3 regions of the Streptomyces sp. NPDC001927 genome follow, and region 2 is predicted to be linked to each of the others. Evidence: riboswitches for the same ligand, from Rfam matches in the RefSeq annotation. Region 2 holds a riboswitch; each other region holds the start of a gene.

Region 1 (9,454 bases), on a different contig from region 2:
TTCATGACCCCGTTGGCCTCGAGGGTGCCGATCGCGGAGGCCGCGCGGGGGCAGGTCAGGTAGTACGTGGTGGGGAACGGGGTGCCGTCCGGGAGCCGCGGCGCGGTCTCGACGACGTCCGGGTTGCCGCAGGGGCAGCGGTGCGCGATGGCGCGCAGCCCCCGGGGCGGGCGACCGAGCTGGGCCTCGAACGCGGCGACGTCCGCCTCGGTCGGCTCGGTGCGGGCGGTCTGCGGAGGGGGCGTTTCCATGCTGCGTCTTGTCTTCTCGTCGTCGGGGGCGGTCGGGTGCGGTCGGTGGTCCATCATCTCGCGTCGCGGGAGATCGCGCCGCCGGGTCTCGCGACGCCGGAGCTCGGTCAGCGGCCCGCGTCGGCGCGGTCGACGCCGTCCCAGAGGTCGGAGTACCAGGGGCGCTCGGCCTCGCCCTGCTCGGTGCGGCGGGCGCGCTCGGCCTCGGGGTCGTTCACGGTGAAGCCGGTCTCGCCGGGCATCACGTAGTGCAGGTGCTCGCGGGCGAGCCGGCGCACGTACGCGGGGTCCTGGAGCCGGGCCTTCTCGTCCCGCAGCTCCTCCACGCGCGCGGCGGCCTCGGCGGCCTGGCGCTCCTGCTCGGCGATCTCGCCGCGCTGGGAGACGTACTGCCGCATCGGGTACGCGAGCGCGACGACCAGCGAGCAGACGACCAGGGCGAGGAAGGCCGCCCGGCCGGTGAGCCGGGAGCGGCGGGCCTGGCGGCGGGTCTGGGAGCGGTACACGCGGGCGGCGGTCTGCTCGCCGAGCAGCCGGATCCTGGTCGCGGTCGAGAACCGGTCCCGGGCCATGTGCGCGCCTCCCCTATTACGAACGGACGTCCCCGCACACGGTACGGGACCGGGTGCGGGGACGTACGTAACCGAGAGGCCCTCCGGGGCCTTCGGGATCAGCCCTTGAAGCGCGGGAACGCGCTGCGGCCGGCGTAGACGGCCGCGTCGTCGAGGATCTCCTCGATGCGCAGGAGCTGGTTGTACTTGGCGACGCGCTCGGAGCGGGCCGGGGCGCCGGTCTTGATCTGGCCGCAGTTGGTGGCGACGGCGAGGTCGGCGATGGTGACGTCCTCGGTCTCGCCGGAGCGGTGGGACATCATGCACTTGAAGCCGTTGCGCTGGGCCAGCTCGACGGCGTCCAGGGTCTCGGTCAGCGAACCGATCTGGTTGACCTTGACGAGCAGCGCGTTGGCGGCGCCGTCCTCGATGCCGCGGGCCAGGCGCTCCGGGTTGGTGACGAACAGGTCGTCGCCGACGATCTGGACCTTGGCGCCCAGCTTGTCGGTGAGGACCTTCCAGCCGGCCCAGTCGTCCTCGAACAGCGGGTCCTCGATGGAGACCAGCGGGTACGCGGCGACGAGCTCCTCGTAGTACTCGGTCATCTCGGCGGCCGAGCGGGTCTTGCCCTCGAACGCGTACGAGCCGTCCTTGTAGAACTCGGACGCGGCGACGTCGAGCGCGAGCGCGATGTCCTTGCCCGGGACGTAGCCGGCCTGCTTGATGGCCTCCAGGATGAGGTCGAGCGCCTCACGGTTGGAGTCCAGGTTCGGGGCGAAGCCGCCCTCGTCGCCGAGGCCGGTGGAGAGGCCCTTGGTCTTCAGGACGGACTTGAGGGTGTGGTAGACCTCCGTGCCCCAGCGCAGGGCCTCGGAGAAGGACTCCGCGCCGATCGGCGCGATCATGAACTCCTGGATGTCCACGTTGGAGTCGGCGTGCGAGCCGCCGTTCAGGATGTTCATCATCGGAACGGGCAGCAGGTGCGCGTTCGGGCCGCCGAGGTAGCGGAAGAGCGGGAGGTCGGAGGCCTCGGACGCGGCGTGCGCGACGGCGAGGGAGACGCCGAGGATGGCGTTGGCGCCGAGGGAGGCCTTGTTGTCCGTGGCGTCCAGGTCGAACATGGCCTGGTCGATGAGGCGCTGCTCGGTGGCGTCGTAGCCGACGAGCTCCGGGCCGATCTGCTCGATCACGGCGAGGACGGCCTTCTCGACGCCCTTGCCCTGGTAGCGGTTCTTGTCTCCGTCACGGAGCTCAATGGCCTCGAACGCACCGGTGGAGGCACCGGACGGAACGGCAGCACGGCCGGTGCTGCCGTCGTCGAGGCCGACCTCGACCTCGACCGTGGGGTTGCCTCGGGAGTCCAGGATTTCCCGGGCTACGACGACGTCGATGGACGGCACGAGCATCTCCTTCTGGGATGTGACGCTAGATGTGACGCTTGCGGTGCAGGGTCGCTTTGGCCTTGCGACAAGAGCCTAACCGGCTCCAGGGCTCCAGCCAGCCGGGCGCCCGCCCCCTGGGACGAAAAAGGACCCAAGGGCATGCATCTCGGGCCAAAGGGCCCCAGAACTACTCGGCGGTAACCGCGATGGGGCCGTTACGACAGTCCCCGGACAGCGCGGAACCCCGGCCCGGAGCGCACGGGGGAAGAAACGCTCCGGACCGGGGTGGTCACCGCGGGAGGGTCGTAGGACCCGCGTGAGCCGCCGGACTCACACGAGCCGTCGGGCTCACTTCAGGTGAAGCTGCTGGCCCGGGTAGATCAGGTCGGCGTCCTCGACGACGTCCTTGTTGAGCTCGAAGAGCTTCGCCCAGCCGCCCTTGACGTCGTGGGCGGCGGCGATGGTGCTCAGGGTGTCGCCGGAGACGACCTTGTACTCGCCGTCGCCCTTCTTGACCTTCTTGCCGGTCGGGGTGGTGACGGTCTTCTTCGACTCGGCCTTGGGCGCGGCCTTCGGGGCGGTCCGCTGCTCGCTGCGGGTCGTCGGCTGCTCGGCCTTGCGCTCCGGCTTCGGCGCGCTCTCCTCGACGGGAGCGGCACCGGGGGAGGCGGCCGAGAGGCCCACGCCACAGCTCGGCCAGGCGCCCTTGCCCTGACCGGCGAGGACCTTCTCGGCGATGGCGATCTGCTGCGACTTGGAGGCCTGGTCGGCGCTCGCGGCGTACGCGGTGCCACCGAAGGCGGCCCAGGTGGAGCTGGAGAACTGCAGGCCGCCGTAGTAGCCGTTGCCGGTGTTGATCGACCAGTTGCCGCCGGACTCGCACTGGGCGACCTTGTCCCACTCGGAGACGGTGGCGGCCGAGGCGGTGCCGGCGCCCATCAGAGGGGCGGCGACGGCGACGCCGGCGACACCGGCGAGAGCGACGGCACGGGTGGCCTTGGAGGGACGACGGTGTTTGCCCTTGGCGGAAAACAGCATGGAGATTCTCCTCACCGACGCCTACGAGGTGAGCTGTCGGGTTCGGGCCGATGTGAGTTGCCCGGCCGCGCGACCTAGCGCGCGGCTTCACCCCAAGCCGTTCCTTCGGCCGTCTGTCTCAACGGCCGGGGACGGCACTTACCTTGGGTCCCCCGCTCCTGCCTACGGCGCTTGACGCGACGACTGTTCCCATCGGCCGACGGCAGGATTCGGCGTTTCGGTCGACGGGGCCCGCGGTGGCGAGCGGTCACGACCGTAGACACAGACCCGGGGGAAGTTCAAAGACGTCCATGAGGGACAAAACGCCCCTACTTGCCTCGGGATGAAAGGTGTTTACGCAGGTGAGAGGTGACGGAAGGGGAGTTCGCGGACGAGACACGCCAGTTGAGGCGAAGAGACCCATGTCTCACTTGCGCAGAACCGGACATTCAGTCCCGAACCGCCCCTACTTCGCGTCCGTTTCCGCCGTCTTGTCCGCGGTCTTGTCCGCAGGGGTCCCGAGCGTCAGATCGAGGCTCTGGCCAGGGAGGATGAGGTCCGGGTCGGCGCCCACGGTCGAGCGGTTGGCGTCGTAGAGGGCGCCCCAGCCGCCGGGGAGTTCGTTGCGCTGGGCGATCTCGGTGAGGTTGTCGCCGGGCTTGACGGTGTATGCGCCGATAGTGTCGGTGATGCCCTGGGAGGGCGTTTTGCCCGTGTCGCCCTCGCTGCCCTTACTGCCCCGGTTCGCACGCTCCTCGGTGGAGCCGTCCGCTGTCGGCGTGTCAGACGGCGAGGCGTGACGCCCCGTTTCGCGACCCTTGTCCGTATTGCCCGTCTCCTCCGGTGCCGCGTCGCCCCGGTGCTTGCCGGTGCCCGGCGCGGACGGGGAGGTCGACGACTCGGGCGTCGTCGGCGTGGTGGAGGTCTCAGGCGTGGTGGAGGTCTCAGGGGTGGCCGTGGACGGCGTGGAGCCCTCGGTGGAGGGGGTGGAGGGGCCCTGGCCCTTCGAGGAGCCGTCCGGGAGGCCGGAGGTGCGGTTGGACTCGGGGCGCGGGCCGGTCGGCTCGGACGGCTTGACGGACGGGCCGGGGTCGACGTCGGGCTTGGCCCCGTCGTTGGTGAGGCCGGCGATCGGCGCGCAGGTGGCCCACTGGGTGTCACCCGCGGCAAGGGCCTTTTCGGCCACCGCGATCTGCTGGGCTCGGCTGGCGAGGTCCGCGCTCGTCGCGTACGCCAGTCCGCCGTGGCGCTCCCAGCTCTCCTGGGTGAACTGCAGTCCGCCGTAGAGCCCGTTGCCGAAGTGGGCGCTCCACTGGCCGCCCGAGGAGCACTCGGCGACCCGGTCCCAGGTGGCGGAGTCCGCGGCGGAGGCGGAGCCTGCCGCCAAGAGAGGCAACGCGAGGGCCGATCCCGTCACGCCTGCGGCGACAACGATGGCGGGGGCCTGGCGGGGTCTGCGGTGTCGTCCGTTCCCGGAGCGCATGCGGAGCTGCCTTTCGCGTGACTGCTGAGGTGACGGTGAACGTAGCGGCATTCGAACGCTAGTCACAAGTCGATGCAGCGGAGATCACGTAAAAGTCACAGTCTTGACGGACCGTCAGCTCCTAACCGGGGCAAACTCCACCGGAAGGGTGCGCAAGCCGCGCATGATGAGCCCGCCGCGCCACCGCAATTCGTCGGGATCGACGCCAAGTCGCAGGTCTGGAAGGCGAGTCAGGAGTGTCGCGAGGGCGATCTGCCCTTCGAGCCGGGCGAGTGGCGCGCCGATGCAGTAGTGGATGCCGTGCCCGTAGCCGAGGTGCTGGTTGTCGCGCCGGGACAGATCGAGCGTGTCGGGCGTGTCGAAGCGCGCCGGGTCGCGGTCGGCGGCGGCGAGCACGACGAGGACCGGGTCGCCCGCCGGGATCTCCTGGCCGCCGATCGTCAGCGGCTCCATGGCGTACCGCCAGGTCGCGAGCTCCACCGGACCGTCGTAGCGCAGCAGCTCCTCGACACCGGTTTCCAGGAGCTCCCGCTCCCCCGCGGCGAGCGAGGCCTGGAGCAGCTCACGCTGCCCAGGGTTACGAAGCAGGGCATACACCCCATTGCCGACCAGATTCACGGTCGTCTCGAAGCCGGCGAAGAGAAGGATGAAGGCCATGGCGGCGGCCTCGTTCTCGGTGAGGTGCTCGCCGTGGTCGGAGGCCTTGATGAGCCCCGAGATCAGGTCGTCGCCGGGGTCGAGCCGCTTGCGGTGGATCAGCTCCGCGAGATAGCCGCGCATCTTCTTGACCGAGCGCGCCACCCCGCCGCGCGGCCCTCCGCCGTGCCGGATCATCATCCCGGCCCAGTCCCGGAAGTCGTCCTGGTCCTCCTCGGGCACGCCGAGCAGGTCGCAGATCGCGTAGATGGGCAGCGGGAAGGCGAACTCGTGGATGAGGTCGGCCGAGCCCCGCGCCGCGAAGTTGTCGATGAGCCGGTCCGTCAGCTCCTGCACCCGGGGCGCGAACTCGGCGACCCGGCGCGGGGTGAACGCCTTGGAGACGAGCCGGCGCAGCCGGGTGTGGTCGGGCGGGTCGATGTTGAGCAGATGTGTCATCAGCTCGGCCTTGCGCTCGCCGGGGATCCCCGTCTTCCCCTTGGCGTGCGCGGGCTCGTCGTGGTGCGCCGGGTTCTTCGAGAGCCGCTGGTCGGCAAGCGCTTGCCGGGCGTCCGCGTACCGCGTCACCAGCCAGGCCTCGACCCCGCTGGGCAGCTTGGCCCGGTGCACGGGCGCGTGCTCGCGCAGCCAGGCGTAGGCGGGGTACGGGTCGGTCGCGAACTCCCAGGTGAAGAGCTCGGGGGCGGGGTTCTGGGCGGGGTTCTCGGCGGGGTTCTCGGCGGGGTTCTCGGCGGGGGGCGTGCTCACCCTGAGACGGTACCCGGGCCTTGACCGTACGGGCTGTCGGGCGCCCGGTCACCGAGATGTGATCGTCCTGTGAAGGGAGGTGGCCTAGATTCTCCCGCGTGGATGCCCAGTTGCTCAGAAGCACGTTCGCCGTCGTCGAGAGACGGGCCGAGCACGCCGTCGCGTTCTTCTACTCCCATCTGTTCTGGCACAACCCGGGCGTCCGTGAGCTCTTCCCCGAGGACCTGCGGGCCCAGCGCGACCGGCTCTTCGCCGCGCTCACCCATGTCGTGACCCACCTGGAGGACCCCGGACTGCCGGAGTACCTCGCCCATCTGGGCCGCGACCACCGCAAGTTCCTGGCCTCCCCCGCGCTCTACGCCGCCGTCGGCTCCAGCCTGACCGCCGCGTTCGCGCACGCCGCCGGGGCGGCCTGGAGTATCGAGGCGGAGAAGGCGTGGACGGAGGCGTACGGGCACGTGGCCGAGCTCATGATGCGGGGCGCCGAGCAGGCCGAGGCGGAGGGCGAGCCGGCCTGGTGGGACGCCGTGGTCGTCCGGCACGAGCGGCTCGACGAGGACCTGGCGGTGCTGACGCTGAAGCCGCGCAGGCCGTTCGCGTACCGGCCGGGGCAGTACGTCGGGGTCAGCTCGCTGCGGGTCCCCCGGGTGTGGCGGACGTACTCCCTGGCGAACGCGGCGCGGGCGGACGGGACGGTGGATCTGCACGTGAGCCGGATCCCGGGCGGGGCGATGAGCACGGCGCTCGTGGAGGCGGTACGGGAGGGGGAGCCGCTCCGGCTGAGCGCGCCGGGCGGCGCGCTGACGGCCCGGACGGCGCCGGACGTCCCGCGCACGTACATCGCGGCCGGGACGGGGTGGGCGCCGGTGAAGGCGCTCCTGGAGGAGGTGGCAGCGGGCCCGGAGGGGGTCGAGGGCCGGCTCTTCCTGGTGGCGCGGGCGAAGGGCTACCTGTACGGGAAGGGGGACGCGGAGCGCCTGCGGGAACGGATACCCGGCCTGAAGGTCACGTACATAGCCCCGGCGCCGGAACGTCCCCGGGAGCAGGCGACGGAGCGGCTGCTGCGGGCGCTGTACGCGTGCGGCAACTGGGGGGCGCACGACGTGTACGTGGCGGGCCCACCGGAGTTACTGGAGGAGACCCTCCCCGCCCTGACCGACCTGGGCGCCCCTCGAGTCCACCACGACCGCCTCCCGCCCCCGGGCGAGTCCCGCCCCCTGGGCACAGCGGAATGGTTCCTCTCCCGCCCGGAGCCTCAATGGCACAACCCAGCGGCCAGGTCGCCACGGTCACCGTGACCGCGGGGCGCGGGTCCGGGCTCATGAGCGGAACGCGCCCGCAGGGGCGCCGTCCCGTGTGCCCACCCTCCCCCAAGCTCTCGGCTTCGCTCGAGCAGGGGGGACCCCCATCGCCCCTGCGGGACGATTGCCCACACGGGGCGTGGGTGAGGCGGCGGCCGGCTACTGCCCCTCCGCCGCCAGGATCGTGTCCCTGTACGTGCGGGCCGCTGCGCGGAGGGCGGCCTCCGGGTCGACGCCCGTGGACTCCGCTTCCGCTGCCAGGGCCAGGAGTTCGTAGCCGATGCCCTCGCCCTTCGGGAGGGGGACGTCGAGGCCCGCCGTGCGGACGCGGCCCGCCAGCTTCGCGGCGAGGGCCAGGCCGGGCTGGCCGAGGGGGATGCCTTCGGTGACCGAGTCGCGCTGCTTCTCGATCGCCTTCGTCCGCAGCCAGTGCGCCTTGACCTCCTCCGGCGTCTCGGCCTTCGCGTCGCCGAAGACGTGCGGGTGCCGGTGGATCAGCTTCTCCACGATCCCGCCCGCGACGTCGTCCACGGAGAACGGCGCCTCCTCGTCCTCCTCCGCGATCCGCGCGTGGAAGACGACCTGGAGCAGCACGTCGCCGAGCTCCTCGCGCAGCTCGTCCCGGTCGCCGTCCTCGATCGCCTCGACGAGTTCGTACGCCTCCTCGATGCCGTACTTCGCGAGCCCCTTGTGCGACTGGCGCGAGGACCACGGGCACTCGCGCCTGATCCGGTCCATGACCTGCACCAGGTCCAGGAGGCGGGCGCCGGGCAGGTCGTACGAGCCGGGCAGCAGCTCCAGGTCGGGCATCGTGACGCGGCCCGAGCCGGCGAGGCGGGCGAGGCCGTCCGTCAGCGCCTGGTCGCCCTCGCCGCCGGGCAGGACCACCACGGTCCGGCCCCCGGCGCACGCGTCGACCAACTCCCGTGCCTCCGGGCGGGCGTGCTCGACGGCGACACCGGCCTCGCGGAGGTACGGCAGCTGCGGGTGGTGCTCGTCGGCGCACAGCACCCGGTCGGCGCCGTGCAGCGCCTGCCAGGCGGGCCAGGACAGCAGTCCGGGGGCCACGCGGTGGCTCGCGGTGAGAAGGATGACCCGGCCGGGGTCGGACGAGGCGGGTGTCGAGGGCGATTCGGCGTTCACCCTTCCGACCCTACGTCGCGCTACGCGCCCGTCTCCACGGCCGCCGGGTCCTGGCTGATCTGCCGCAGCCACGGCGCCGTGAACGTGCCCAGCTGGATCTTCGTGTCGTCCCACGCCCCGAAGCGCGGGTTCACGTCGATGTCGAGCTCCTTGGACGCGGCCGTGAAGATCCCGAGGAGCTTCTTCTGGCCCTCAGGCGTGTTCGCGATGCCCAGCTTCTCCGCGATCTTGTTCATCAGGACCGTGCGGCGCACGACCGAGTCGATCTGGTCGGGGGCGACGCCCTGCTGCTGGAGCAGCGTCGCGGCGAGCTGCTCCTCGCCGCCGCTCTGCTTCGCGAAGTCGTTCCGCGTCTGCTGGATCTCGCCGCGGGTCGCCGTGATCCCGTTGTCCTCGGCGACCTTGTCCACCACCCGGTCGAAGATCATCACGTTGAGCTTCTCGCGGCTGAGGTCGCCGGTGGCCTGGATCAGCTGCGCGGCCTGCGGGGACGCCTCCTGCGCGGTCCGTACGTCCCGTACCTCCGCCTGGAGGCTGGACACCTCGATCCGCTCACCACCGACGACGGCCGCCGCCCCTGGGTGGGGCTCACCGCCGCAGGCGGCGAGCAGCGGGGCCGCGGCGAGGAGCGCGGCGGAGACGGAGAGCGCGGTGCGGCGGTGCAAAGGAGCCTCCCGGCGTGGGTCGTGCGTCACGTGAACGACCTTGCGGTGATCGATGGTAGGCAGTCGCCGTGGCCGGGGCCACTACTTCGACGCGACTGTCTCGATCAACGACTCAACGGCTCAGGCGTTCGGGTGGCGGCGAGCCCTCCCGTGGCCCCGGCGCCCCCGGCGCTCCCCGCGGCCCTCGGGTGCGGCACGTCCGCGTTGGTCGCCTTCACCAGGAAGTGCGGCCGCCGCTTCACCTCGTAGTAGATGCG
Region 2 (9,454 bases):
CATTCTTCGAATGGCACCGTTCTTTGCTGCTCCCCAGGAGGTGAGCGAGTTATGGCCATGCCGCTCCGTCAGACCATCCGGGTCGGGACCTATCTCTTCGAACAGAAGCTCCGCAAGCGGGACAAGTTCCCGCTCATCGTCGAACTGGAGCCCCTGTTCGCCTGCAACCTCAAGTGCGAGGGCTGCGGAAAGATCCAGCACCCGGCCGGTGTGCTCAAGCAGCGGATGCCGGTCGCCCAGGCCGTCGGCGCCGTCCTGGAGTCCGGGGCGCCGATGGTCTCCATCGCCGGCGGCGAGCCCTTGATGCACCCTCAGATCGACGAGATCGTGCGCCAGTTGGTCGCGAAGAAGAAGTACGTCTTCCTCTGCACCAACGCGATGCTGATGCGCAAGAAGCTGGAGAACTTCACCCCCTCCCGGTACTTCGCCTTCGCGGTGCACATCGACGGGCTGCGCGAGCGGCACGACGAATCCGTCGCCAAGGAGGGCGTGTTCGACGAGGCGGTGGCGGCGATCAAGGAGGCCAAGCGGCGCGGCTTCCGGGTCACCACCAACTCGACCTTCTTCAACACCGACACCCCGCAGACCATCATCGAGGTGCTCAACTACCTCAACGACGACCTCCAGGTCGACGAGATGATGATCTCCCCGGCGTACGCCTACGAGAAGGCCCCCGACCAGGAGCACTTCCTCGGCGTCGAGCAGACCCGCGAACTCTTCAAAAAGGCCTTCGCGGGCGGCAACCGGGGCCGCTGGCGGCTCAACCACTCGCCGCTCTTCCTGGACTTCCTGGAGGGCAAGGTGGACTTCCCCTGCACCGCGTGGGCGATCCCGAACTACTCGCTCTTCGGCTGGCAGCGACCCTGCTACCTGATGAGCGACGGCTACGTCCCCACCTACCGGGAGCTGATCGAGGAGACCGACTGGGACAAGTACGGCCGGGGCAAGGACCCGCGCTGCGCCAACTGCATGGCGCACTGCGGCTACGAGCCGACCGCCGTCCTCGCCACCATGGGCTCGCTCAAGGAGTCCCTGAGGGCGGCCCGCGAGACCGTCTCCGGCAACCGCGGATGACGTGACGTGTACGGGAGGGTCCGCGACGCCACCGGGCGCGGCCCTCCCCGTACGGCCGAGGGTGTGGAGCCGAACGACGAAAGGGGGCCGAGCATGACGATTCTGGAGACCATCCGGGGGCCGCACGACCTCCGGCCGCTGGGCGGCGCCGAACTCGACGAACTCGCAGAGGAGATCCGGCAGTTCCTGATCCACGCGGTCGCCAGGACCGGTGGCCATCTGGGACCGAACCTCGGCGTGGTGGAGCTGACCCTCGCGCTGCACCGGGTCTTCGACTCGCCCGCCGACCGCATCCTCTGGGACACCGGGCACCAGAGCTACGTCCACAAACTCCTCACCGGGCGCCAGGACTTCTCCAAGCTGCGCTGCAAGGGCGGACTCTCCGGCTACCCCTCACGCGAGGAGTCGGTCCACGACGTCATCGAGAACTCGCACGCCTCGACCGTCCTCGGCTGGGCCGACGGCCTCGCCAAGGCCAACGAGCTCCTGAAGAAGGACGACCACGTCGTCGCCGTGATCGGCGACGGCGCCCTGACCGGTGGCATGGCCTGGGAGGCGCTCAACAACATCGCCGCCGCCCCCGACCGCCCCCTGATCGTCGTCGTCAACGACAACGAACGCTCCTACGCGCCCACGATCGGCGGCCTCGCCGACCACCTGGCCGCCCTGCGGACCACCGACGACTACGAGCGGGTGCTCGCCTGGGGCAAGGACGTCCTCCAGCACACCCCCGTGATCGGCCGGCCGATCTACGGCTCGCTGCACGGGGCCAAGAAGGGGTTCAAGGACACGTTCGCCCCGCAGGGGCTCTTCGAGGACCTGGGGCTGAAGTACGTCGGCCCCGTCGACGGTCACGACCTCGCGGCCGTCGAGTCCGCCCTGCGCCGGGCCCAGCGCTTCCACGGTCCTGTCCTCGTGCACTGCCTCACCGAGAAGGGCCGCGGCTACCGCCCCGCCCTGGAGGACGAGGCGGACCGCTTCCACGCCGTCGGCGCCATGGACCCGGTCACCTGCGCACCGCTCGCGCCCGCGGCCGGACCCTCCTGGAGCTCCGTCTTCGGGGACGCGATCGCCGAGATCGGGGCCGAACGGCCGGACGTCGTCGCGCTCACCGCGGCCATGCTCCACCCCGTCGGCCTCACGAAGTTCGCCGAGCGCTTCCCCGACCGGGTCTGGGACGTCGGGATCGCCGAGCAGCACGCCGTGGTCTCCGCCGCCGGCCTGGCCACCGGCGGACTCCACCCGGTCGTCGCCGTCTACGCGACCTTCCTCAACCGCGCCTTCGACCAGCTGCTCATGGACGTCGCCCTGCACAAGTGCGGCGTCACCTTCGTCCTCGACCGGGCCGGCGTCACCGGCACCGACGGTCCCTCCCACAACGGCATGTGGGACCTCTCCGTCCTCCAGGTCGTGCCCGGCATCCGGATCGCCGCCCCGCGCGACGCCGACCAGCTCCGCGCCCAGCTGCGCGAGGCCGTCGCCGTCGACGACGCCCCGACCGTGCTGCGCTTCCCCAAGGAGACCGTCGGCCCACCGGTCCCGGCCCTCGGCCGGATCGGCTCGATGGACGTCCTCCTCCGCGACGAGGACCCCGACGTGCTCCTCGTCGCCGTCGGAGTGATGGCCGAGGCATGCCTCCAGGCCGCCGACCTCCTGGCCGGACGGGGCATCCGCTCCACCGTGGTCGACCCCCGCTGGGTCGCACCCGTCGACGAGGCCCTCGCCCCGCTCGCCGAACGGCACCGTCTGGTCGCCGTCGTCGAGGACGGCGTCCGCAGCGGCGGAGTCGGCGCCGCCGTCGGCCGGGCCCTGCGCGACGCGGGCGTCGACGTACCGCTGAGGACCTTCGGGATCCCCGAACAGTTCCTCGCCCACGCCAAGCGCGGCGAGGTCCTCGCCGACCTGGGCCTCACCCCGGTGGAGCTCGCCGGGAACATCAGCGCCGCACTGACCCGGAAGAAGGGGCGATGAGTAAGGAGTTCGACCTCTCGGCACTGCTCGCCGAACGCGGCGCGGAGCGCTACGAACTGCACGGCCGGTACCTCAACCACCAGCTCCCGCGGATGCTGCACACGATCGGCTTCGACAAGGTCTACGAACGGGCCGAGGGCGCCCACTTCTGGGACGCCGACGGCGAGGACTACCTCGACATGCTGGCCGGCTTCGGCGTCATGGGCCTCGGCCGGCACCACCCCGTCGTCCGCCGGGCCCTCCATGACGTCCTGGACGCCCAGCTCGCCGACCTCACCCGCTTCGACTGCCAGCCGCTGCCGGGCCTGCTCGCCGAGAAGCTGCTCGCCCACAGCCCGCACCTCGACCGGGTCTTCTTCGGCAACAGCGGTACGGAGGCCGTGGAGACCGCCCTCAAGTTCGCCCGGTACGCCACCGGGAAGCCCAGGATCCTCTACTGCGCGCACGCCTTCCACGGCCTGACCACCGGCTCCCTCTCGGTGAACGGGGAGAAGGGCTTCCGGGACGGCTTCGCCCCGCTGCTGCCCGACACCGCGATCGCGCTCGGCGACCTCGACGCCCTGGAGCGCGAGCTGCGCAAGGGCGACGTGGCCGGCTTCGTCGTCGAGCCGATCCAGGGCAAGGGGGTGCACGAGGCCCCGCCCGGCTTCCTGCGCGGCGCCCAGGAGCTGCTGCACAAGCACGGGGCCCTGCTGATCGCCGACGAGGTGCAGACCGGTCTCGGCAGGACCGGGGACTTCTACGCGTACCAGCACGAGGAGGGCGTCGAGCCCGATCTGCTCTGTGTCGCCAAGGCCCTCTCCGGCGGGTACGTGCCCGTCGGCGCGACGCTCGGCAAGGACTGGATCTTCAAGAAGGTCTACTCGTCCATGGACCGTGTCCTCGTCCACTCCGCCAGCTTCGGCTCGAACGCGCAGGCCATGGCCGCCGGGCTCGCCGTGCTCTCGGTGATGGAGATCGAGGGGACGGTGGCCCACGCGCGCCGGATCGGCGAGCTGCTCTCCGCGCGCCTGAAGGAGCTCGTGCCGCGCTACGAGCTGCTGCACGAGATCCGCGGGCGCGGGCTGATGATCGGCATCGAGTTCGGGCGGCCCTCCTCGCTCGGACTGCGCAGCCGCTGGACCATGCTGCAGGCCGCCCGCAAGGGTCTCTTCGCGCAGATGGTCGTCGTGCCGCTGCTCCAGCGCCACCGGATCCTGACCCAGGTATCGGGCGACCATCTGGAGGTGATCAAGCTGATCCCGCCGCTGATCATCGACGAGGCGGACGTGGACCGCTTCGTGACCGCCTTCACTGCGGTCATGGACGACGCCCACGGCGGCGGCGGGCTGATGTGGGACTTCGGGAAGACGCTGGTCAAGCAGGCGGTCGCGCAGCGCTGAGGGGCCTCCGCGGCCCACCTTTGCCTCTGGGGCAAGAAATTTGCCTCAGAGGAAAAATCCTGGCGGAATGGAGGCATGGAGCACCTCCCCGGGGAGCCGTCCCCGGACCCAGCCGCAGCGGACGCGACCGCCGTCCTGCCGGACGTCGCGCCGCAGCTGCGAGGCCTGCGCAGGCGCCGCGGGCTGACCCTGGAGGCCGCCGCGCAGCGGGCCGGACTCTCTCCGGCGCATCTCTCCCGGCTCGAGACGGGTCACCGCCAGCCCTCGCTCCCGATGCTGCTGGCCCTGTCCCGTATCTACGGTACGACGGTCTCCGCCCTTCTTGGTGAGGTTCCGGCCGAGCGTGATCCGATCGTCCGGGCCGGCCGGTCCGAGCCCGTCGAGGCCGACGGCTGGACCTACCGCCAGGCCGGCGGAGGGGGCCGCGCCCTGCAGGCGCTCCGCGTCCACGTGCCGTACGCCACCCGGGCCGACATCGTGCGCGTCCATCCCGGCGAGGAGTGGCTGCACGTCCTCGACGGCCAGGTGCGCCTCGCGCTCGGCGACGCCGTCCATGTCCTGGACCCGGGGGACAGCGCGCACTTCGACTCGCTCACCCCGCACCGCATCGGCGCCGCCGGGCGCGGCGGGGCCGAGCTGCTCTTCGTCCACACGCTGATGCAGAGCCCCGCCGCCGAGCTGTGCCTCGGCGACGGCGCGCCGCACCTGCGCTGAGCCCTTCCGGAAGGCCCAATATGGAAAGGACCGATATGTCCGAGAAGTCCAAGCCGGTCACCGGCGAGGAGCGCGAGGCCGGCAAGTTCCCCAAGGGGCTGGTCCTCCGGCTCTTCGCGTACCTCGTGGCCGGACACCTCTTCGCCGGCTTCCTCTATCTGCTCTTCGCCCTCGGCGCGCAGAACCAGTGAGGCCGCCCGAGGGGCGCGGTCACGCCTCGACGACGAGCCGCTCGCGCAGCCGCGCACGGGTCTCCGGGCTGAGCTTCAGGCCCTCGGTGAGGTAGTTCTCGGCCGTCCCCCAGGTCTGCTCCATCGTCTCGAACGCGGCCCGCAGGTACTCGACCCGCGCGTCGAACAGCGGGCTGATCAGCTCCATCACCTCGGGCGCCATCGCGTCCGAGGCGGAGGAGGCGCGGCGCACCTTGTAGCGGCGGTGCGGGTCGTTCGACTTCACGTAGTCGGCCTCGATCGCCTCGCGCTCGACGCCCACCGCGAGCAGCGAGATGGCGATGGAGAGGCCGGCCCGGTCCTTGCCGGCCGCGCAGTGCATGAGCGCCGGGACGCTGTCCTCGGCGAGCGCGTGCAGGATGCGGCTGTGCTCCGCCGTCCGCTCCACGATCATCTGCCGGTACGAATCGGACATTCGGGTCGCGGCCTTGCCGTCGCCGAGGATCTCGCGGAGCTGCTCCAGCTCGCCGGAGCGGACGAGCTTCCAGAACTCCTTGCCGTCGGCCGGGTCGTTGAGCGGTATGTTCACATTCCGTACACCGGGCAGTTCGACGTCCGGGCCCTCGATCTTGACGTCGGCCTGATTGCGGAAGTCGAAGATCGTGTGCAGCCCGAGGGTGGAGAGGAACGCCGCGTCCTCCTCGGTGGCGTGGGCCAGGTGGCCGCTGCGGAAGAGGCGTCCGAAGCGCACCGCACCGCCGTCCACGGTCGGCAGTCCGCCCACGTCACGGAAGTTGCGTACCCCGGCGAGCTCGGGTTCGGTCGACGGGACCTGGGGCAGCTGCTGCGTCACGAGTGCTCCTGAAGGTAGACGGATCGCGATCGGTTCCTGATCGATTCCTGGGGCAATCATCCCGGGTGCCGGGGGCCGTGCGCACCCCTGGGTAAGGGAATGGGCGTTCTGTCCGAATTAAACCCTTCGATATAACGCGCCCTGGTTGCAGGGGAGATGGGATTCGGGGCGTGAGCAGCGTCTCAAAGGTGACGGACCGTGCCTGATCGTCCGGACCAATTCCCTGGCCGGAAAAGGAAATCGATCCTCCGTCATCCACGGAGGGTGACCGGAATACGGCGCGAATATCACGCCGCGGAATGCGGGCGGAATCGGGCGGCTTGTTCGGCTCGACTCCGCTCGTCTAGCGTCACGCTCAATCCGGTCGGACCGCCGAATCCTGCCACCGCCCGGAATCGAATCCGCACCCATCCACGTACGGCAGGAGCGGGGGACCCAGGTAAGTACGCCGCACCGGCCCGACCGGACGGCTTGGGGTTAAGTCGCGTGAGAACGCGGCCGGACATCTCCAGTCCGAACCCGACAGCTCACCTCGCAGGCGACGGAGAGGAATTCGCCATGCCCGCGAAGGGTAAGCATCGCCGTCCCAAGGTCAACCCGATCACGCGCGGATTCGTCGCCGCCGGCACCGGTGGCGCCGTCGTCGCCCTCCCGCTGCTCGGCGCGACCGGAGCCCACGCCGCCGAGAAGGCCGCTCCGACCGTGACGCCCGAGAAGGCCGTCGCCGCTCTCGCCGTCACCCCCGCGAAGGCCCCGGCCGCTCCGGCCGCCGCCCCCGCGGCGAAGCCGAAGACGTACTCCGTCGTCCGCGGCGACTACCTGTCGAAGATCGCCGCCGAGCACGACCTCAAGGGTGGCTGGCAGAAGCTCTACGCGGACAACCGCCAGGTCGTCGGCGAGAACCCGTCGCTGATCCTGCCCGGCATGAAGCTCACCCTCGGCGCCAAGTCCACGGCCGCCCCGAAGGCCGCGGCGCCCAAGGCCGCTCCGAAGGCCGAGAAGAAGTCCTCGTCCTCCGAGACGAGCGAGTCGCGCGCCTCCCGCTCCTCCGAGCGCACCACGGCCACCCAGGACTCCGCCCCCGCCCAGGCCTCCTCCTCCGGCTGGGTCGCTCCGGTCGGCGGTGGCATCTCCACCCCGTACCGGGCCTCCGGCTCGATGTGGTCCTCCGGCTACCACACCGGTGTCGACTTCATCGCCTCCTCCGGCACATCGGTGAAGGCCGTCGGCGCGGGCACCGTCCACTCGGCCGGCTGGAGCGGCGCGTACGGCAACGAGGTCGTCATCCAGCACGCCGACGGCACGTACTCCCAGTACGCCCACCTCTCCTCGCTCTCCGTCTCGACCGGCCAGACCGTCACCGGCGGCCAGCAGATCGGCCTCTCCGGCTCGACCGGCAACTCCAGCGGCCCGCACCTGCACTTCGAGATCCGCACCGGCCCGAGCTACGGCTCGGACATCGACCCGCTGGCGTACCTGCGCCAGCACGGCGTCGGCATCTGACGCCTCCGCGTCACCCGCGTCACCAGCAGCACCCCACAGGGGCCCGGCACTTCGGTGTGCCGGGCCCCTGCGGCGTATTCCGGCTTGGTGGAATCTTGACCGGTGGCATATCTCACCCGGCGTCAACCCCTCCTTACGGTCGCGTAGGTCACATACGTAAGGGAAAGATGAACTCCCGTGGCAGACGATTCGAGATCAAGAGACATGAAGGCATTCGGGTCGTACGCGGCGATCGGGGACAGCTTCACCGAGGGCGTGGGAGATCCCGGGCCGGACGGGAAGTACGTCGGCTGGGCGGACCGTTTCGCGGTACTCCTCGCCGACCAATTGCCGGAGCACGACGCATTTCGTTACGCCAACCTGGCCGTCCGGGGGCGGCTCCTCGACCAGATCGTCGCGGAGCAGGTCCCGAGGGCCAAGGAACTCGCCCCCGACCTGGTGAGTTTCTGTGCGGGCGGCAACGACATCATCCGCCCCGGCACCGACCCGGACGACGTCGCCGAGCGCTTCGAGCGCGCCGTCGCCGACCTGACGTCGGCCGTCGGCACGGTGATGGTGACGACTGGCTTCGACACCCGCGACGTACCCGTGCTCCGGCACCTGCGCGGCAAGATCGCGACGTACACGGCCCACGTCCGGGCCATCGCCGACCGCTACGACTGCCCGGTCCTCGACCTGTGGTCGCTCAAGTCGGTGCAGGACAGGCGGGCCTGGGACGACGACCGGCTGCACCTGTCGCCCGAGGGGCACACCCGGGTCGCGCTGCGCGCAGCCCAGGTCCTCGGCATGGAGGTGCCGGCCGACCCGGACCAGGTCTGGCCGCCGCTTCCGCCGAGGGGGACCCTGGAGGTCCGCCGCGACGACATCCACTGGGCCAAGGAGTACCTCGTCCCGTGGATCGGGCGGCGGCTGCGGGGCGAGAGCTCGGGCGACGACGTCGCGGCCAAGCGGCCCGACCTCATGCCGCTCGGGGACCTCATGCCCCTGTGACCACCCCGTCGGGCGCGGCCGGGATCCGCTCCAGGACCCCGCCGGCGAACACGTCGTACAGCGGCAGCGTCTCCAGGTGGACGTAGCCGATGTGGCAGTCGCAGACGGCGAGGGGACAGGCGCGCGGGCGGAGGGCGGCACGGTACGAACCGTCGTACAGGTTGCCCAGCTCGGCCTTGACGAAGTGGCAGCGGCGCACGGTCCCTTCGCCGTCGACGGAGATCACCGACTTGCCGGTCCGGCACGGCAGCCCGGCGGAGCGGTGCGGCCGGCGGCTGTACGGGAAGAGGGGGTCGAGGGCCGTCCAGCTCTCGGCCTCCTCGGCGGTGTACGTGTGGCCCTCCGCCGCGTTCACCCAGAGATAGACCTCGGGCGGGAGGTCCGCGCGCAGGCGCAGGGCGTGCTCCCGGTGCTCGGGCAGGCCGACGACCCCGACGCTGAACCGCGTGCCCCGCGCCGCGAGGTCGTGGCACTTCGCGAGGAAGCGGTCGTACGGCGTCTGGCCGGGGTGGTACGTGCACCAGAGCGCGAGGGTCTCGGGGTCGGCCTCGGCCAGCCAGTCGGTGCGGCAGCTCAGATTGGTCTGGATCGCCACCCGCTCGATGTGCGGCAGGTGGGACAGCTCGGCGAGGGTCCGCCGGTACCAGGAGCGGACCAGGCCCTCGCCCCACGGCGTGAACAGGATCCTCAGCCGGTCGCCGGTCTGCTCCGCCGCCCAGGTGGCGAAACGCTCCAGCGCGGCCCGGTCGGCCCGCAGCTGTTCACGGCTGTCGCGGCGCTTGGCGAACGGGCAGTAG
Region 3 (9,454 bases), on a different contig from region 2:
GCGGTGAGGGGTTCCTCCGTACCGGCGGCGGAGCGTTCCTCGTCGAGGCGGCGGGTGACGTCGTCCAGTCGGGCGAGCAGATCGTGCGGGTCGAGGTCGAGCGCAGCCAACGCCTGGACTGCTGAACGGAGTTGGACCATCGCGGCGGTGGCGTCCGGGCCGAAGCCGGCGATGTGACCGACCGTCAGGGCGACACGGCTGCCGGAGAGCGGGATGACGTCGAACCAGGCGCCGGTGCCGAGTCCGGCGGGGAGGTAGCGGTGCGCGGTCTCCAGCGTGCTGCTGCCGGTACGGCCGGCTCGCAGCAGGTTGCCCTGGAGCGCGAGGGCCACGGCGTGGGAGTGCTCGTAGCGGCGGGCGTTGTCCACACAGACGGCCGTGTGCGAGACGAGGTCCGCCGCGAGCCGCAGGTCGTCGTCCTCGAAGGGGTCGGGCCGGTTCGGCCGCGAGAACCGGGCGACGCCGTGAAGGACGCCGCGCAGGACGATCGGGGCCACGAGGGTGGGCCCGCCGACGGCCTGCTCGTCGATGTACGGCACGGCCCGGCCCGAGTCCTCCGGGCAGACCTCGGCGCCCACCTCCGGTGCCTCGCCGGCGTCCGGGGGCCACACGGCCACGCAGCGCAGGGGTTCGTCGGGCGGCGGGGGCAGGTCGGCGTCCGGGCCGTGGAGCGGTGGGGCGGTGAGGGCGACCGTGGCGGTGTCGGCGAGGAGGGGCACCACGGCCCGGGCGAGCTCCCGGGCGCACCGCACGGGGTCCAGGAGGAGGCCCATCCGCTCGTGCGCGAGGTGCAGGACCGCGAGCCGGTCGCGGGCGCGTTCGCGGGCGGTGACGTCGACGGCGGAGGCGACGAGGCCGAGGGGGCGGCCCGCGTCGTCCTCCAGCCGGAAGATGGAGACGGAGAAGATGTGTTCGCGGGCGGGATCCGCGCGCGGATAGCCGGCGGCCCGCCGGTCGAAGACCGGGATGCCCGTGGCCAGGACCTGGTGCAGGGTTCCTTCGACCGGCTGCGGAGTGAAGCGTTCGTAGACCTCGAGGAAGGGCCGGCCGAGGATCTCCCGCTCGGGGACCCCGCGCATGCCGACGGCCGCCGAGTTGACCCGGAGCACCCGCAGGTCGGCGTCGACCACGTGCAGGCCGACCGGGGACTGGGTGAAGACGGCTTCCAGGACGCCGGAGCGGATGCCCCCGGGGAGCGGTCCCGCGGGCCACAGGCCCCAGCGCCCGGCCTTCACCTTGCCCCCGTCGTACACCGGCCCGACCGTCACGCCCTCGGACAGCGCCTCCGCGTCGATCAGGGTGAGCAGGTCGGTCACGGGGCGGCCCACGATCTGGGAGCGGTCCACGCCGAGCAGCCGCTCGGCCGCCCGGCTCCACTCCACGACGAGACCGCGCTCGTCGAGGACGGCGACGGCTCCCCGCCCCTCGCGGGCGTCCGGGCCTGCCGGGCCGTTCGAGGCGTCCGGGGGATCCTCACGCTCTGCCATCGTGCCTCGCACTCGGCTTCGGCGGACATCTGCCGTCGTCCAGGGAGCCTAGTTCCTGGCGGGCGGCGGGGCATCCGGGAGGATCGCCCCGCCCGGCGCTCAGCACACTCGCCGTAAACGTCTGATAATGGACACTATGGCCCGTAAGGAATCTGCCCCGCACGCTCCCCCGACCGTCACCGTCAAGGGTCGGGACATGCGGCTGCGCACGATCGGTTTCCTGGTCCTCGCCGCGCTGGCGATCTGGTTCATCGCCGCGAACACGGGGTCCGTGACGATCAGGCTGTGGATCCCCACGGTCACCCTGCCGCTCTGGAGCGTCCTCACGGTCACCCTGCTCGTCGGGATGGCCCTCGGCATGTACCTCGCCCGTCGGCGCGCCCGGCGCTGACCGGCACCCGGATGGGCGACAGGGAGCCCCGGCTGGAGCCGGGCGAAGCGCTCGCGGCGACCCGCGTCGGCTGTTTCGCCTGGGATCCGGCCACCGGGCGGCTGACCCTGGACCCCGTGGCCCGGACGGTCTTCGGGCTGCTCCCGGCCGAATTCACCGGTCTCTCGAGCGATCTGCGCCCCAAGATCCGGGCGGAGGACTGGGAGCTGCTGTCGGGGCTCTCGGCGGATCTCCTGTCCGGCCGCCGGAACGCGTACAGCGCCTATTTCCGGGTGCACCTCCACGACGGGCGCAGCCGCTGGACGCACGCCCGGGGCACCCTGGTGCGCGAGCGCCCCGGCGGGGCGGCGCGGGTGGTCGGGGTGGTCCGGGACGCCACGCTCGACCTGGCGCACACCGCGCTGCGGCTGCCGGCCGAGGAGGAGCAGGATCCGCTGCGCGCCCTGGGCGAGGGGGCGCTCGCGCTGGCCCGTGCGATGAGCGTCGACGAGGTCGCCGAGGTGCTCGGGAGCGAGACGAGCCTGCGCCCGCTCGGGGCGAAGGCGATCTCCCTGGGCGTGCTGGAACAGGGACGGCTGCAGATGGTCCGTACCGTGGTCTCCCCGGGCTCCAGCGACTTCCCCGCGAAGTCCCGGCTCGCGGACTCGCTGCCCCTGAACGACGTCGTCCGCACGCACAGCCCGCTCTTCTTCACCTCCGTCCACTCCTTCCTGGACCGCTACCCGGCTCTCGCGCGCTACCGGGTCGGCTTCAGCGCCACGGCCGCCGCGTTCCTGCCCCTGATGGACGAGGGGCAGCCGATCGGCGCGCTGGGCGTGTTCTACGACGACCGGTCGGTCTTCTCGTTCGCGGACCACACCCTCATGACCGGCTGGGCGAAGGCGGTCGCCCGGGCGGTGCACCGGGTGGTGCCGCTCGACCGGTCGCGGGAGATCGCCGCCGCCCTGCAGAACGCGATGCTGCCGCGCCGGATCCCCCGGACGCCCGGGGGCCTGGTCGCGGTGCGCTACCGGACGGCCCGGAAGGGGGTACGGGTCGGGGGTGACTGGTACGACGCGGTGACGCTGCCCGACGGCGGGCTCGGGCTCGCGATCGGTGATGTACAGGGGCACGACACCGAGGCGGCGGCGCTCATGGGGCAGTTGCGGGTGGCGATGGCGGCGTACGCGGCGGAGGGCCACGGCTGCGACACCGTCCTGGGCAAGGCGTCGGCGTTCCTGGCCCAGCTCGACTCCGACCGGTTCGCGACCTGCCAGTACCTGCGGGTGGCCCTCGACACGGGAGAGGTCCAGGTGGCGAACGCGGGCCATCCGCCGCCGCTGCTGCGCCACGCCGACGGTACGGTCGACGTCGTCCGGCTCGCGGGCGGGCCGCCGCTCGGCCTGCCCGCCGAGTGGGGCAGGACCGCGTACCCGTACACGACGGCCCGCCTCGCGCCGGGCGAGACGCTGCTGCTCTACTCCGACGGGCTCGTCGAGAAGCCGGGCGAGGACTTCGATGTCGGTCTGTCGCGGCTTGCCGCCGCCTTCTCGGGCGGGCCGCCCGATCTGGAGGAGCTGGCCGACCATCTCCTCGACACCCTCACCGGCGGACCGCACGCGGAGGACGACGCGGCGCTGCTGATGGTGCGCAGGGACGGTGCGGGGACGACCGCCCTCCAGCCCTTGGGCCGTAGGGACTGATATCCCGTATTGGTTCATGTCCGAACCAATCATGTCCCAACTACCTGCCGCCCTTCGGAAGTTCATCCAAGACTTACCGCACGGATGTATACCTTTAAGCTCGGCTCCCTCATCCTGTCCACCGTGTGCCAGTGGGGCATGCGGTGACACGAGAGGCGGGGCATTGACTCCCATCAGCCGCAGGGGATTCGTCGGCATCGGGGCAGGGCTCGCGGCGGGCGCGGCGCTGCCCACGGGCACGGCGTCGGCCGCCGCAGCGGGCGCGACCGGGACCATCACGGACGTCAAGCACGTCGTGGTGCTCATGCAGGAGAACCGCAGCTTCGACCACTACTTCGGCCGGCTGCGCGGCGTGCGCGGCTTCGGCGACCGGGCCGCGGGCAACATCCCGGGCGGCTGGGGCATGTTCAACCAGCCCAACTGGGGCGGCCGCCAGTACCCGTGGAAGCTGAGCTCCACCCCGCCGGCGGGCGGCGTGGACGGGGAGACCCTCGCCCAGTGCAACGGCGACCTTCCGCACAGCTGGACCTCGCAGCACGCGGCGTGGAACAAGGGCCGGATGGACAACTGGGTCACGGGCGTCGGCAACACCCGCACCCTCGGCTACCTCGACCGTAGCGACATACCGTTCCACTACGCGCTCGCCGACAACTACACGATCTGCGACGCCTACTTCTGCTCGGCGCTCAGCGCCACGGGGCCCAACCGCACCTTCCTCTGGAGCGGCAAGATCGACGCCTCCAGCAAGGACGGCGGCGACGAGTCCGGGCTGACCTGGGAGTCGTACGCGGAGGCGCTCCAGCGCGCCGGAGTGAGCTGGAAGGTCTACCAGAACGCCCAGGACAACTACGGCGACAACGGCCTGGCCTACTTCAAGAAGTTCACCGACGCCCGTCCCGGCGACCCGCTGTACGACCGCGGCATGGGGTCGGTGCCGAAGGTCACCGGTTCCACCCCGGACGACATCGCCGCGGCGATCCGCGCCGACGTGGTCGCCGGGACGCTTCCGCAGGTCTCCTGGGTGGTGGCGAACGAGGCGTTCTCCGAGCACCCGTACGCCCCGCCCGGCGACGGCGCGCACTTCGTCGACCTGGTCTACCGCGCGCTCGCCGCGAACCCCGAGGTCTTCGACTCGACCGTGCTGTTCCTCAACTACGACGAGAACGACGGCTTCTTCGACCACGTGCCGCCGCCGGTCGCCCCGCCCGGCACCCCCGGCGAGTACATCGACGGCGTGCCGATCGGCCTGGGCTTCCGGGTCCCGATGCTCGTCATGTCGCCCTGGACGCGCGGCGGCTGGGTCAGCTCCGAGGTCTTCGACCACACCTCCGTGCTGCGCTTCATGGAGACCTGGACGGCCGCCCTCGGCACCCCGGCATCGTGCCCGAACATCAGCGCCTGGCGGCGGAAGGTCACCGGCGACCTGACGGGCGTCTTCGACTTCGCGCGCCCGGTGTACGGCGTCCCCTCGGGCCTGCCCTCCACGGCCAAGGTCATCGGCCAGGACACCTGCGGCCCGCTGCCCAACCCGGTGCCGCAGGACAACGCCCTGCCGGCGCAGGAGTCCGGTACGCGTCCGGCGCGCGCCCTGCCGTACCAGGTCAACGGGAACCTCGACCGGTTCGAGTTCGGGGCGGCGGGCAAGATCCTCGCATGGTTCTCCATGACGAACCAGGGCGCCCAGGCGAAGCGGCCCGCGCACTTCACGATCCACCCGCACCAGCACCGGGACACGGCGGCCTGGCAGTACACGGTCGACCCGGGCGCGACGTCCACGGACTACTTCAACATCGGGCTCGGGTCGGGTTCGGGCAAGTACGACATCTCGATGATGGGGCCCAACCGCTTCCTGCGGCGGTTCATCGGCGACGCCTCCAAGGCGGGGAAGGCGATCGAGGTGGCGGCGCGGTTCGCGACCGAGCCGGGCACCGGGAAGACGGCGATCTACTTCAAGCTGACGAACACCTCGGCCGGTCCGGTGACCTTCACCATCCGCTCGAACGCCTACCGCACCGACGGCCCGTGGACGTACACGGTGGCGGCGAACTCCTCGCGCGAGGACTACTTCAACGCCGTGGCGTACAGCAACGGCTGGTACGACTTCACGATCCTGGCCGACATCGACGGCACCTGGTCGCGCCGCTACACCGGCCACATCGAGACGGGCGCTCCGAGCATCAGCGGCTGACCCACACATCCACAGTTCCGACCAAATGGGGCACAAGGGATTTCACATCCCCTTGTGCCCCATTTCTCAACTCGGTCGAATTTCCCCGCATGTCCGTTATGGCATGGCGCGTGAGCCGAATCACCTCAGGTTTTCGACGATCTTTGGAACCGCCCCGTCCCCTTGTCCGGCAAGGAAGTTCGGGGCGCCGGGCGGGTCGCGGAAGTCCTCGAAGAAATACCCGCGCATTCGGCGCCTTGTTTCGTCCGACATTTCTCGCTTACGGTCACCTCGACCCGGACGGAACGCCGAATCCTGCCACCGTCCGAATTAGACCGCTCATTCACCCGATGGCAGGAGCGGGGGACCCACTTTTCGCCGGTCCGGTTTTTCCGGCACGGCTCGGGGTGAAGTCGCGCACGCGCGGCCGGGCATCTCCAGCCCGAACCCGACAGCTCACCCCGCAGGCGCCGGAGAGGACTGCATCATGCCCGCACACGGTAAGCACCGGCGCCCCAAGAGAAGGCCCCTGACCCGCGGCCTCGCCCTCGCGAGCACGGGCGGCGCCGCCCTGGCCCTGCCCCTGGTCGGCACGGCCACCGCGCACGCCGCGCCCCAGTCGGCCCCCGAGATCGCCCTCACGGGGAAGACCGTTCTCAGCGCCCCGGCGAAGATCGCGGAATCCATTCCGGCCGCGCAGAATTCCGCGGCCAAGACCTATACCGTCACCCGCGGCGATTCCCTTTCGGTGATCGCCCACGAGCAGAGTGTGCAGGGCGGCTGGAAGGCCCTGTACCGCGCGAATCGCGCGGCCGTGGGTGACAACCCGTCACTCATCCACCCCGGCCTGGAACTGAAGCTGCACGGAAAGGCCGCCGCCGCTCCGAAGAAGCCGAAGTCGCAGGCCCGTACGACGAGTACGGACCGGGCCGACCGCTCCCAGCAGCGCGCCGCCGCCCCGGCCGCCGCCCCGTCGAAGGCGGCTCCCGCGAAGTCGACCCAGGCGACGCAGGCGGCCGCGAAGACCTACACCAACGACCTCGACGGCTGGATCCGCGAGTCGCTGGACATCATGCAGAAGTACGGCATCCCCGGTTCGTACGACGGGATCCAGCGCAACATCATGCGTGAGTCCTCCGGCAACCCGCTGGCGATCAACAACTGGGACTCCAACGCCGCCAAGGGCACCCCGTCCAAGGGCCTGCTCCAGGTGATCGAGCCGACGTTCCTCGCCTACCACGTGCCCGGCACCTCGATGGACCTCTACGACCCGGTCGCCAACATCACCGCCGCCTGCAACTACGCGGCGGACCGGTACGGCTCCATCGACAACGTCAACGGGCCCTACTGACAGGCCGGTTGAGCACGGGCTGCCTTGATTACGGGCGGCCTTGAGCACTGGCGGCGACCGCTCTAGAAGTGGTCGCCGAACCAGTTCGCGGCGAGTTCGCCGACCTGTTCCAGGGTGCCGGGTTCCTCGAAGAGGTGGCCGGCACCCGGGACGACGACCAGGTCGTTCTCGCACGTCAGGCGGGAGCGGGCCTCCTCGTTGAGGTCCTGGACCAGCCGGTCGTGGCCGCCCACGATCAGCAGGGTGGGGGCGCGGACCTGGGCGAGTCGTGGGCCCGCGAGGTCCGGGCGGCCGCCCCGGGAGACCACGGCGGACACCTCGGACAGCGGGTCGGCGGCGGACCAGAGGGCGGCCGCCGCGCCGGTGCTGGCGCCGAAGTAGCCGGTCCGCAGCCCGTCGAGGCCGGGGCGGCCGGCCAGCCAGTGGGTGGCCCTCGACAGCCGGCCGGCGAGGAGCTCGGTGTCGAAGACGTTGGCGCGGTCGGCGGCCTCCTCCTCGGTGAGCAGGTCGAAGAGGAGCGTGCCGAGCCCGGCCCGGTTCAGGCTCTCGGCGACGGCTCGGTTGCGGGGGCTGTGCCGGCTGCTGCCGCTGCCGTGGGCGAACACGACGATCCCCGGAGCGCCGTCGGGCACCACGAGGTGGCCCCCGACCTCCGCGTCCCCGGCCGGGATGAGCACCTCCGGGTCCCCGTCGTCCTGGTCACGGCCTGCGTGGTGGCGTTCCAGACAGGCGACGACCTCCTCGTCCGGGGTCTGGGAGAAGTCCTGGTAGAACTGGCCGATCGCGTAGAAGAAGGCCGGCTCGTGGACGCAGACGGTCTCGTCGGCCTCCCGGCCGATCCGCTCCCGCCAGTCGGCCGGCGCGACCGGCACGGCGAGGACGATCCGCGCGGCCCCCTGGGCCCGCACGACCCGGCAGGCGGCGACCGCCGTGGCGCCCGTCGCCAGGCCGTCGTCGACGACCACGACGGTCCGGCCGTCGAGCCGAGCCGCGGGCCGGGCGCCCCGGTAGCGCCGGGAGCGCTGCCCGAGCACGACCCGCTCGCGCGCCTCCACACCGGCGAGGTCCCCGGCGGAGACGCGGCTGTCGGCGAGGACGTGGTCGTTGAGGACCCGTACGTCTCCCTCGCCGATGGCGCCCATGGCCAGCTCCGGCTGGAAGGGCACCCCGAGCTTGCGGACGAGGCAGACGTCCAGTGGGGCCCCGAGGGCGTCGGCGACCTGTTCGGCGACCGGCACCCCGCCGCGCGGAAGCCCCAGGACCACGACGTCGCGGCCCTTGAGGTGCTCCAGGCGTGCGGCGAGCTGCCGTCCGGCGTCGGTGCGATCGGTGAAGTACATGACCCGCTCGTCTCCCTGGTCCTGAAGCCGGCGCGCGGGCGGGTGCGGGCCGCCGCCCGTCAGGCGGGGCGTGCGACGAGGGTTCCGTCCTCGTCGAGGTCGACCCGCGCGCCGTGGGGCCGGCTGGTCCGGCCCAGTACGTCGTGGAGCCAGCGCGCGTCGCGGCCGGGAGCGTGCTCCAGCCGCATGCGCCGGGCCCGAAGGGGGATGATCCGTACCTCCTGGAGTCGGCCGTCGTCGGGCCGCACCGAGACGAGGTACAGCAGCCGCAGGTCGTCGCGGTACTGCTCGTAGCCGGTGATGCCCTCGTAGTCGTTGATCAGGTCGCCGCAGCCGTGCAGCACGAGCTTGCCCCGGTGGACCTCCAGCGGCCGGGGGTGGTGCGAGGAGTGGCCGTGCACCACGTCGGCACCGGCGTCGATCAGCGCGTGCCCGTAGGCGACGTCGGTGCCGGAGAGCGCGTACCCCCAGTTGGAGCCCCAGTGGAGGGATACCAGGACGAGGTCGCCGGGGCGCTTGGCCTCCCGGATCCGGGCGAGGAGCCGGGCTGCGGCGGTGCCGGTGGGCCCGGCGGCGTAGTGGACCCCGCTGTGGGCCGCGGTGGCCGCCCAGTCGCGCGGGATGCCGCTGGAGGCCATGCCCAGGGCGTACGCGACGAGCCGGCCGCCGCCGGGCAGGTCGACGATCGCGGGCCGGGCGGCCGCCTCGGCGTCCTCGCCCGCGCCCACCGTGCGCACACCGTGCTTCGCCAGGGTGTCGAGGGTGTCGGCGAGGCCGCCGCGACCGTGGTCGAGGACGTGGTTGTTGGCCAGGACGCAGACGTCGGGGCGGACGGCGGTCAGACAGGGCACGTTCTCGGGGTGCATCCGGTAGTGGACGGCCTTGCCGGGGGCGTACTCGTCGCTCGTGGTGACGGCCGTCTCCAGATTCGTGACGCGCACGTCGGGCGCGGCCACGTCGAGGGCGTCGAGCGCGACGCCCCAGGGGTAGGTGAAGTCCGCGCGGTGCGGGATCGGGCCGTTCACGGCCTCGGCGA

What was found. Region 2 has a riboswitch for cyclic di-AMP ahead of ACWCO8_RS07545 (M23 family metallopeptidase). Riboswitches for the same ligand answer to the same signal wherever they lie in the genome.
Region 1: another riboswitch for cyclic di-AMP. It lies ahead of ACWCO8_RS25505 (transglycosylase family protein); the one in region 2 lies ahead of ACWCO8_RS07545 (M23 family metallopeptidase).
Region 3: another riboswitch for cyclic di-AMP. It lies ahead of ACWCO8_RS23220 (transglycosylase SLT domain-containing protein); the one in region 2 lies ahead of ACWCO8_RS07545 (M23 family metallopeptidase).

What each region holds. Positions count from the first base shown of each region.
Region 1 covers NZ_JBSFEN010000009.1:309,695-319,148, reverse strand. The annotation lists gene ACWCO8_RS25520 (DUF501 domain-containing protein) at 1-251, opposite strand, end outside; gene ACWCO8_RS25515 (FtsB family cell division protein) at 359-823, opposite strand; gene eno (phosphopyruvate hydratase) at 922-2,208, opposite strand; gene ACWCO8_RS25505 (transglycosylase family protein) at 2,533-3,222, opposite strand; cyclic di-AMP (ydaO/yuaA leader) riboswitch at 3,226-3,402, opposite strand; gene ACWCO8_RS25500 (LysM peptidoglycan-binding domain-containing protein) at 3,668-4,684, opposite strand; gene ACWCO8_RS25495 (cytochrome P450 family protein) at 4,799-6,088, opposite strand; gene ACWCO8_RS25490 (globin domain-containing protein) at 6,187-7,386, shown strand; gene ACWCO8_RS25485 (nucleoside triphosphate pyrophosphohydrolase) at 7,549-8,532, opposite strand; gene ACWCO8_RS25480 (SurA N-terminal domain-containing protein) at 8,553-9,197, opposite strand; gene ACWCO8_RS25475 (glycosyltransferase family 2 protein) at 9,302-9,454, opposite strand, start outside.
Region 2 covers NZ_JBSFEN010000002.1:692,625-702,078, reverse strand. The annotation lists gene ACWCO8_RS07580 (phosphorylase family protein) at 1-44, shown strand, start outside; gene hpnH (adenosyl-hopene transferase HpnH) at 52-1,074, shown strand; gene dxs (1-deoxy-D-xylulose-5-phosphate synthase) at 1,168-3,045, shown strand; gene ACWCO8_RS07565 (aspartate aminotransferase family protein) at 3,042-4,427, shown strand; gene ACWCO8_RS07560 (helix-turn-helix domain-containing protein) at 4,503-5,141, shown strand; gene ACWCO8_RS07555 (DUF6126 family protein) at 5,177-5,332, shown strand; gene ACWCO8_RS07550 (tyrosine-protein phosphatase) at 5,352-6,164, opposite strand; cyclic di-AMP (ydaO/yuaA leader) riboswitch at 6,559-6,720, shown strand; gene ACWCO8_RS07545 (M23 family metallopeptidase) at 6,723-7,667, shown strand; gene ACWCO8_RS07540 (SGNH/GDSL hydrolase family protein) at 7,845-8,657, shown strand; gene ACWCO8_RS07535 (STM4011 family radical SAM protein) at 8,644-9,454, opposite strand, start outside.
Region 3 covers NZ_JBSFEN010000008.1:256,880-266,333, forward strand. The annotation lists gene ACWCO8_RS23200 (PAS domain-containing protein) at 1-1,487, opposite strand, end outside; gene ACWCO8_RS23205 (LapA family protein) at 1,624-1,878, shown strand; gene ACWCO8_RS23210 (SpoIIE family protein phosphatase) at 1,890-3,560, shown strand; gene ACWCO8_RS23215 (phosphocholine-specific phospholipase C) at 3,724-5,748, shown strand; cyclic di-AMP (ydaO/yuaA leader) riboswitch at 6,054-6,212, shown strand; gene ACWCO8_RS23220 (transglycosylase SLT domain-containing protein) at 6,215-7,078, shown strand; gene ACWCO8_RS23225 (phosphoribosyltransferase family protein) at 7,141-8,418, opposite strand; gene ACWCO8_RS23230 (CapA family protein) at 8,478-9,454, opposite strand, start outside.